Regions from separate parts of the Paenibacillus sp. NPDC058174 genome, predicted to be linked through region 1. Evidence: riboswitches for the same ligand, from Rfam matches in the RefSeq annotation. Region 1 holds a riboswitch; each other region holds the start of a gene.
The links. A riboswitch is a leader RNA that binds a small molecule or an ion and turns the genes downstream of it on or off. The one in region 1 is predicted to bind thiamine pyrophosphate.

Region 1 (3,280 bases):
TTGCATCCAGAGCGCTGAACGGTTCATCCAGCAGCAGCAAATCGCCTCCGCCAAGCAAAGAACGAAGGAAAGATACCCGCTGGCGCATTCCGCCAGACAGCTCATGGGGATACTTCAGCTCCGTTCCTTCCAGGCCCAGCTCAGGCAGCAGCTCCAGCACCCGCTGACGCGCATCACGCTTGGAGACACCTTGCAGCTCCAGCCCGATTGCGGCATTATCCTGCACCGTGCGCCATGGCATAAGGCAATCGCGCTGCGGCATATAGCCGACAGCATTGGATTTTGCTGTCGGTGTGTCGCCACTCACTGTGATCACGCCTGAGTCTGGTACGAGCAGTCTGGCGAGCAGCCGGAACAGCGTCGTCTTGCCCATGCCGCTAGAAGCTACGATGCTGACAAACTCGCCTTTGTTGACCGTAAAGCTCAAGTCGCGAAACAGCGGCTCCTCACCGGGAAAGCCATAACACAAGCCTTGAACGGACAACGCATTGCCATGCGGGTCTTTTATCTCTGTAAGCGGCTTGCTCACACCGGCCACTCTTCCAGGCGGTACGCCATATCCCAAAACATATATTCCAGCTTGGATGCGATTAGAAAATGCCGCTCCAGCTTGGCAAGCTCGGACTCATTCAGCCCCTCAGCCAATTGATCCATCACGCCGATGCACCAATCGGTCAATTCGCTGAACTCAGCCGAACTGTACATTCGTATCCATTCACCATATAGCGGATGCTCCAGCGCTGCCGGATCTTGTGCAAACAGTACGCCGATCTCCCGGTAACTCCACATGCATGGCAGTACGGCCGCCGTCACTTCGGCAAGCGTTCCTTGCGCTGCAACATCCAGCAAATATTTCGTATAGGCAACCGTCGTTGGAGCAGGCTCCGTCGACTCCAATTGCTCCCGCGTTACGCCGAGTTTTTCAGCATACAACCGGTGTAGCCCCATCTCCACATTAAGCGTCGAGTCGCAAAGCGATGAGAACTTGCCCATCATCTCGAGATCGCCGGCCTTGATGCTACCGTAAGCAAACATTTTGGCATAGTCGATCAGATAGACATAATCTTGCATGAGGTAATATTTAAAGCGTTCCTGATCGAGCGTTCCCGCCTTAAGCTCCGCCAAAAACGGATGCCGGTGGCTTTGCTCCCAAATGTCCTTAGAGCCCTCATACAACCTGTCGCTGAATCGTTCTTTCACATGCATTTTTACCATTTTTCATCTGCACTCCTTTGCTTAGTAACCGTCGGTAACGTAAGCTAAGGCGCTCGAAACACAACAAAAAGCCATTCGAGAATAGACGAATGGCTTACAATTCGAAATGTTCTCTACGCCAGCATTACCTGGTTCAGATTAACGGTCAGGCAAACAAGTTGCCTATCTCAGCCGGACTTCATCCAGCACCCGCACTTCATATGCGATTTATCACCAATACTATAACTGATCAATCTCTATTAGGCAATACGAGCAAATTCAGATCAGGAGCTGCTGAGCAGCAAGCTGCCGAATCGGGTTTGATAGCTTTTTTCTTTATTCTGGTAATTTTTTTATTTATTACGTAGTCAATCTACCTTATTACCCATCCAATTAATGGATAATGAGCCATTAACGTCGAAAAGTTCACTATAGCGGAATTTGATTTCCGTATAGGGAAGAAAGTTCACTTAAAACCGTAAAAACCTGCATTTTGCTCGATTCCGGCCAGTAATTAAAGAAAAAAGTTCAGTTAATAGCGAAGTTAGTTCCCAAGCCCTCATCGCTGCTAGCTGCCAAATCGGTTCGGTAAATTTTTTCTTTATTACGTAATCAATCTACCTTAATTCCCGCTCAATTACACGATAACGAGCCGTTAACGTCGAAAAGTTCACTGCAGCGGAATTTGATTTCCATATAGAGAAAAAAGTTCACTTAAAACCGCAGAAACCTGCATTTTGCTCGATTCCGGCCAGTAATTAAAGAAAAAAGTTCAGTTAAATAGCGAAGTTAGTTTAAAAGAATCCGAACAAGAGAAGCCGTGGCATTAGCAGTAGGTTGAGCATCCGTGCTGCTCCTTCCAAACTTACTGCACCGTGAAAAACAGCTGCAGCCATCATCCACTTTTCTCTAAAGTTCATCCGTCTCAAAAACTTAAAAACTAACCAAGTCCTCGGCTATCCGCCCTCGAATCTGCCTTCCTTTTTCCGTGCCCCCAGTCAGCCGCATCAACACGTTCATACGTTCCAGCGACCGGAGCGCCTCCGTTCTCAGGGCATGGCTCAGCTCGCCCATAATCTTAATCCCGCCCAGCGCCGAAGCTACGATTACGCGATCGTTCAGCAGCAGAAGCTCCGCGTTGCTCATCCGGTCCAGCTTTGGTCCCTCCAGCAGCTTTTTCACAAAAGCTTCATCGCTTCGATGCGCCGGGACATACAGCATGTCCCAGTCCCTCTCGATCAGCAAATGCGGAAATATCGCCGTCATATCTGCGTTATCTCCCCCCGCCCCGCCCTCTTGCTGCTGAACAAACGTCTCCAATGCCCGAAGCGCTGCCAGACTTTCCTTCGTGCCAAACGGAGCGGTCTCGTCGTCCGCCATATAATAAACTGACTGAGTGAAATGTTCTCTAAAACGAGGGTGCGAGGTTCGGGCCTGCAGCCCTTCAATAGGATCGTCATAGTAATACCCGCAGCGATCAAATGACGGGTCTGCCCAGTAGCCTTTTTTCAGCTTTTGCGCAATGATCCGTTCCGCTTGGCGCAAGCATTCCTCCTCGCTCCTGAACCTCTTATCCAGCATTCTGCCGTTCGTGTTGATCCGTCCAAAATGAACGGTATACACCGGGCCGTTGCACGAAATGCGCCAAAATTTATTCGACCGCCCGCTTTGAAATATAAATGCGCGTTTCATTGCAGCCTCCCCCTGACAGCCCTATCTATCTGCGTAAAAAAAGGCCATCCCCTCAGCTTGCCGGGAACAGCCCTTCGCTTGTTTAGTTCGAATCCTTCTTGGCGCTTGCAGGAGCGCCTTCGCCGCCTTCATCCGCCTTCTTGCCGGCTGCGCCAGGCTTGGCATTTTTGCTGAACACGCGCTTCGCGCTTTTCGCTTTTGCTGCTTTATCCCAACGGCTCCAGCCTTTTTTACCCGTTCCTTGCCCGATGCCGCTTTTCTTTTTTCCTTTGGTCAATCGTTACAGCTCCTCGTCTATCGCAATCTACTAAGGAGTATTGTACCAATAGGTGGCGAACAATAGCAATGATTCCGGCAGAATCCTTGACTCCATAGCTTCCTTTTCCGGTATCCA
Region 2 (3,280 bases), on a different contig from region 1:
CCATCGCTTCGCTCATTTGCTGCACAATGCCAAGCAATTGTCCCAGTTCGCCTTCCATCGTCGTCTCCAGCGGAGCTACCCGGTAAGGGACTCCCGATGCTTTAATAATCTCGATCGCCCGGTCTACATAAGGATAAACGCTTTGTCCTTCCGGTGTTGTCGGTAAAATTTGAATGCTGACCAATGCGTTTGCCATGTTCCTATCCCCTTGTCCATTATTTTCTCCGTTACTCCCTCTCCTCACGGAGCCAATCCTTATTTCGGCAAAAATTCGTTAGTGAATGCCTTATCGGCTTCAAGCTCTTTGTCCAGCAGCTTATGATCAAACATCCATTTGGCGTAGTTGTCCCATACTTCCAGCTTCTGCTCGCCCCAGCGCGGTGCGTCATCCTTATATTTTGGACTCAGCCACTTCTGGCTCGCGCGTACCAGCTCTGCATTCAAGTCCGGCTCCGCTTTGATGAGCACTTCAGCAGCATCCTCCGGATGGTCAATTGCAAATTGATAACCCTCAGCCGCACCTGCGACGAAAGCTTTAACGAGTTCCGGCTGCTCCGCAATCAGCTTCTCGTTTGCAGTCAATATTGGCGTATAGTAATCCAGCTTATCGCTATAGTCCGTCAAGTACACCATGTTCAGCTTCTCTCCGCGAAGCTCCGCTTCAACACCCGTCCATGCGTAGAAAATCCATGCGAAGTCAATGTCGCGCTTAACGGCTGTGAAGAAGTCGCTATCGCCAATGCTCAAGATTTTCACCTTGGATACATCAGCTTGCTCCTCCTGCATAATGGATTCGATAACGGCCGCTTCCACTGGAGCGCCCCATCCTCCGTAAGTTTTTCCTTCGAATTTCTTCGGCGAATCGATGCCTTTATCTGCCGGCGAGGCAAATCCCGATGTATTGTGCTGAATGACCGCCGCTACCGATACGATCGGCAAGCCGGCAATTCGCGCCATCGTAAGCGATTCTTGGTAGCTGACGCCGAATTCCGCTTTGCCGGAAGCGATCATTTTATCAGCGCCGTCCTGGCCAGGCTGAATGATCGTGACGTCAAGTCCATGATTTTTGAAAAAGCCTTTGTCCCGTGCAACATACAGCCCGGTATGATTCGTATTCGGCGTCCAGTCGAGTACGACCGTTACCTTTTTCAAATCGCCGCCTGTATTGCCGTTCGCTCCTGAGCCGGCTTCGTTATTTTTTGCGGCTCCGCAGCCTGCCAGCACCAGCATTGCTGCAAGCAGTGCAACTGCCGACCTCCATATTGCTGTTTTTGTTCCCCTCATATCCATTCTCTCCTTTTTTGTCTCTCATCAAATCGTGTAGTCGGGAATGCGGCTAATGATAAAGGAAAGGCGCCCCCCTGATACGGAGGACGCCCATTAGTCGGCTGTTTGACGCATGACGAGAAGAGGCTGAATACGCCTTCTTGCTGCATGATGCGGTACCATTCCTACGCTGGCATTACCCAGATCAGGTTTACGGGTCGGAGTTGACTCGAAACTCCCTCTCAGCCGGCCTCCGCCAGCTCCCCTTAACGATTCAATTGAATTAATAGGCTCATTATAGCAAAGTGGCTGTGAAAAGCCAAGAAAATAACATAATCCGCCCATCTCCCTATGCTTGCCGAAGCGGGACAAATGCCGCTTTTTTAATGAAAAGGGCAAAAGCCTGCCATGGCAGACGTTCCCGTGAATAAACTAGAAGCGAAATGATTTCCGCTCCCCGCAGAGAGGAAGGGAATGATGGATAAACGTTCGAGACGCCGCACTCACAAGAAAAGATCCCGATCGAAAGCAAAATCTTCGAATAAATCGCTCAAGCGTAAAAGACGGACGAAGAGAGTCCGTTCTAGAAGGAAACCGCGGCAAGCGCGAAGACGAAGCCGCAAACGGCTTCGGCGATCCAAAAAACAGCTTACTGCTCAGTCGAATGCCGCAGGAGCACAGCCAGGCTCTCCCCTCTATCCGCAAGGGCTGAACATTGTCGGCTTCGTCCGGGCAGAAATGGGAATCGGAGAATCAGCCAGACTGGCTGCAAGGTCAGCGAATGCTGCCGGCATTCCGTTCGGCTTGCTTGACTATCCGATCAAAGTGTCCTCGAGAATGCTTGATGACAGCTGGTCTCATAAAGAATTAAAAGAACCGCTCTACAATACAAATGTTTTCCATATTAACGCCGATTTCATGGCTCCTGCAATGGAGCATTTCGGACCCTCTCTCGCACAGAACCGGTATAATATCGGCTACTGGCATTGGGAACTGCCGGACTTCCCTGACGAGTATGCGGATGCCTTCAAGCTCGTGCAGGAGATATGGACCTGCAGCCGCTTCGTCGCTGATTCCATTGCGCGGAAATCTCCCGTTCCAGTCATCGCTATTCCGCATGGCGTAACCGTACAGGTGTCCTCCGACTACAATAGGACCCACTTCGGACTGCCAAGCGGACGTTTCCTGTTTCTTATGATGTATGACGCCCAAAGCTCCGCCTCGCGTAAAAACCCTCAAGCGGCTGTCGAGGCATTTAAGCTCGCTTTTGCCAAAAACGACCCTCGGGTCGGGCTCGTACTGAAGCTGAACAATGCCGGCTTCCGCCCGGAGGAATTTGCCCCCATCCGCCAGCTGGCGGCGGAGCATAATAACATCTATCTAATCGACCGCTCGCTATCGCGCCTTGAAGTCAATTCGCTGCTGCAATGCTGTGACAGCTTCGTCTCCTTGCATCGGGCAGAGGGCTTCGGACTCGGATTGGCTGAATCCATGTATCTGGGCAAACCCGTCATCGGTACGAACTGGTCAGGCAATACCGACTTTATGAACAGCACCAATTCCTGTCCCGTCAACTATAAGCTCGTACAGGTCGGGCAAGACTGGGGCCCTTACAAAAGCTATCAAATCTGGGCAGAGCCTGATATCCAGCACGCTGCCGATTATATGAGAACACTGGCGGATGAGCCGCAATGGCGGTCGGCCATCGCAGCCAATGGCAAATATACGATCCGCAACGAGTATTCACCACTGGCAGTCGGCCAGCGCATGAAAGCTAGACTGGCACAGCTCGGTCTGCTTCCCCTCTAAACCAGAAATAGGCCCGGACAGCGTATGAACTTTGTTCCATCGCCGTTCTCGGACCTTTTTTTGGTTGCTATGATAGGATTCCCCGCCAATAGTTCAATAGATCAAGCAAAGTCGATTCGAACGGAATTTCAGGCTGCCAGCCGGTTCTCGCATGAAACTTTGAATAATCGCCGACCACAACCTTCACATCCGATGGCCGCAGGCG
Region 3 (3,280 bases), on a different contig from region 1:
GCTTGGGATAAAGCATTATCCCGCTCTTGTGCCCCTAGGTGACCCTTGGCTAAATCTGCCGCATGAGCGGCAATTTTGTACGCTATGACCCCTTCCCGAACATCATTTTTATTGGGCAAGCCAAGATGCTCTTTAGGCGTAACATAGCAAAGCATAGCGGTTCCGAACCATCCGATCATTGCTGCACCAATCGCTGAAGTAATATGGTCATAACCGGGAGCAATGTCCGTAGTAAGCGGTCCCAGTGTATAAAAAGGGGCTTCCTGACAAACTTCCATCTGTCGGTCTACATTTTCTTTAATCATATGCATAGGAACATGGCCTGGTCCTTCAATCATGACCTGCACGTCATGCTTCCAAGCTATTTGAGTAAGTTCGCCTAACGTGTCTAGTTCGGCAAACTGTGCTTCATCATTAGCATCTGCAATGGAACCCGGACGCAGCCCGTCTCCCAGAGAAAATGCGATATCATACGTTTTCATAATTTCACAGATTTCTTCGAAATGAGTGTAAAGAAAATTTTCCTGGTGATGAGCAAGACACCATGCAGCCATAATAGAGCCGCCACGAGACACAATACCTGTCACACGTTTCGCAGTCAGATGAATATAGCGTAATCGGACTCCGGCGTGAATCGTAAAGTAATCGACTCCCTGCTCAGCTTGTTCTATAAGCGTATCGCGATAAATCTCCCAACTCAATCTCTCTGCTTTGCCGCCTACCTTCTCCAGTGCTTGGTACAAAGGAACAGTACCTATTGGTACAGGAGAATTGCGGATGATCCATTCCCGTGTGGAATGAATGTTTTTACCCGTGGAGAGATCCATAATGGTATCCGCCCCCCACCGCGTTGCCCATCTCATCTTTTCAACTTCTTCGTCAATAGATGATGCTACAGCAGAGTTTCCAATATTGGCATTGATTTTCACTAAGAAATTTCGCCCGATGATCATCGGTTCACTTTCCGGATGATTGATGTTGGATGGGATTATCGCTCGCCCGGCAGCCACCTCATTACGCACAAATTCTGGAGCGACATTTTCCCTTATCGCTATGTACTCCATTTCAGGGGTTATGATTCCTTTTCTTGCATAATGCATTTGAGTGACATTCGCTCCGGCTGCAGCTCGCAATGGACGGCGGTTCATTCCAGGGAACAGATCTGCTTGATTGACGAGCTCCTCTGCTCGATGGCCATTATCTTCCGCTTGGACGGTTCTGCCCGAATATGGTTCGACATCGTTGCGTTCCCGTATCCAATCTAGCCGATTCGGCGGGAGACCCTTATGGATATCCGTTTGCACCTGTGCGTCTGTGTATGGACCACTGCTGTCATAGACTCTCACAGGTGAATTTTGTTGTTCGTTATCGCCACTGCCAGTTGGGCTTAATACAATCTCACGCATCGGAACATGAATATCCGGTCGTGAACCTTGAATATAAACCTTTTTGCTGCCGGGAAAAGAAGATAGATCAGGAATGATTTTATTGCTGTTGGACTCGCTTGCCATTTCATTGCCTCCTTAGAAAATCAATGTGTGCAAGCGGAGACGCCTCTTATACATACAAAAAAGACCGCAACGAAAAGAAGCGGTCTTTGTATACACAAAGGCTTGAACGTTTCCTCCGCTGGCATTACCCAGATCAGGTTTTACGGTCGACAGCATTATCAGCTATCCTCTCAGCCTGGTTAACCCAAGCTCCCGTGTATTCGATTGGTCAACTAAATCTTATACACTTTCGCAGCATAAATCAACCCTTAATTCTTTGCTTTCCATTTGAATAAACAATGAGCCGGCCTAGAACGGTTCGATCCTCTCCTTAATACGATGATAATAGTTCTATCATTAGGAGGTTTATTAACAATGGTTAGAAGAAGAGCGACAATTAACAAAAAGGCTGCACCTTGTTACAAGGTCCAACGGCATGTTCATGAGTTCCAGGGCAGCACTCAGCTTGCTGAAGAAGGAAATGATCGTCATAACCACCGATTCGCAGGAGTTACTGGTCAAGCGATACCGCGAGGAAATAGCCATGTCCATGAAATTGATTTGGCCAACACAGATTTCCTTAATCACTTTCATAAATTGAAAAAAATAACGACGGGTCCTGCTATCCGAGTCGGGAGAGGCAAGCATGTTCATTTTGTAAAAGGCCAGACGACCTTTAACGATGGCCATGTCCATCAATTTAAATTCTCGACTTTAATTCAAGCGCCGTTGATTAAATGATATAGAATTGTTCCACACTCATACTTTACTATTGTAAAAATAAGAAGGCATGCGCCGATCCAATAAGGGAACGATGCATGCTTTCTTATTTTTCATACTATCAATTCTATCTAATTAAAATAGATAGCGAAGCCTTAGCTGATCGAGTCATCAGCTAAGGCAGGAGGTTAATTAAATCATTGCTTCCTCTTCAATTTCCTCACAATCGTAGTAGCCATCAATTATGCGATCAATGTACAATCCCGGATTATTTAGAAAACTTTCCCAAGTCATATCATGCAAGAGATAAATCCACTCATGTTCTATATCAACACTTACAAATAAGTTAATGTGTGGACACCAGGTTATCATACCAAAGGCCTCGAAATTATCAACTTCTAACAATAGGTTATATAGTTTAAAATCGTGATATTCGAAGTACACTACGTCAGAAAGATCTCCAAGAACCAGATAGTTAGAATAATTTTCAGATTCATATTCTAGTCGCTTATTGTTTATTTTTAAAACCTCAATGACTTCCAAAGGTACGCCACCATCAATAAGTTCTTCAGTCCGCTTATTAATATCGTGATATTCATGAGGTTCAAATAGTTTGATATATGAAGCTATTTCGGATGTATCTTGTATCCTAGCATAATTATATGCACGACATCCTTCTCTACAGACCAATGAGGTGTCAGCACCTTTATTAATTAAATATTTTACCGTTTCGAACTGTTTACCTATAACTGCAGCTATAAGAGGCGTAGCGCCACTAGTAAATATATTGTCCTCACTATAGAAGTTAATATCTACACCTAGGTTAATTAGATTTTTTAAAAATTCAATCTTACCTTCATAAGCGCAATGAATTAAAGCTCCCCCTCCTATTGCACTCAAATCAATACCTAAATCAATAAGAGTATAGGCACCTTGCATATTTTCAAAAGCTAGTGCACGACTTAGGGCAGAATGACCGACATGATTAATAGCGTTGAGATCAGCCCCTTTGGAGAGCAAGTACTCGAACATATTGCGATCTCCTCTTGCTGCATCTACCATTACATCAG

Region 2: linked by a shared signal. The riboswitch ahead of ACFVVF_RS00355 (ABC transporter substrate-binding protein) and the one ahead of tenA (thiaminase II) in region 1 are both predicted to bind thiamine pyrophosphate.
Region 3: linked by a shared signal. The riboswitch ahead of thiC (phosphomethylpyrimidine synthase ThiC) and the one ahead of tenA (thiaminase II) in region 1 are both predicted to bind thiamine pyrophosphate.

The regions. Positions count from the first base shown of each region.
Region 1 is NZ_JBHVUY010000005.1:285,656-288,935, reverse strand. Features, by position in the region: gene ACFVVF_RS23185 (ABC transporter ATP-binding protein) at 1-529, opposite strand, end outside; gene tenA (thiaminase II) at 526-1,215, opposite strand; TPP riboswitch at 1,309-1,418, opposite strand; gene ACFVVF_RS23175 (WGR domain-containing protein) at 2,128-2,886, opposite strand; gene ACFVVF_RS23170 (DUF3934 family protein) at 2,969-3,163, opposite strand.
Region 2 is NZ_JBHVUY010000001.1:96,506-99,785, reverse strand. Features, by position in the region: gene ACFVVF_RS00360 (thiamine-binding protein) at 1-196, opposite strand, end outside; gene ACFVVF_RS00355 (ABC transporter substrate-binding protein) at 256-1,284, opposite strand; TPP riboswitch at 1,432-1,543, opposite strand; gene ACFVVF_RS00350 (glycosyltransferase family 4 protein) at 1,741-3,075, shown strand; gene ACFVVF_RS00345 (GDP-mannose 4,6-dehydratase) at 3,143-3,280, opposite strand, start outside.
Region 3 is NZ_JBHVUY010000001.1:689,085-692,364, reverse strand. Features, by position in the region: gene thiC (phosphomethylpyrimidine synthase ThiC) at 1-1,511, opposite strand, end outside; TPP riboswitch at 1,605-1,717, opposite strand; gene ACFVVF_RS03125 (YmaF family protein) at 1,866-2,231, shown strand; gene ACFVVF_RS03120 (ankyrin repeat domain-containing protein) at 2,403-3,280, opposite strand, start outside.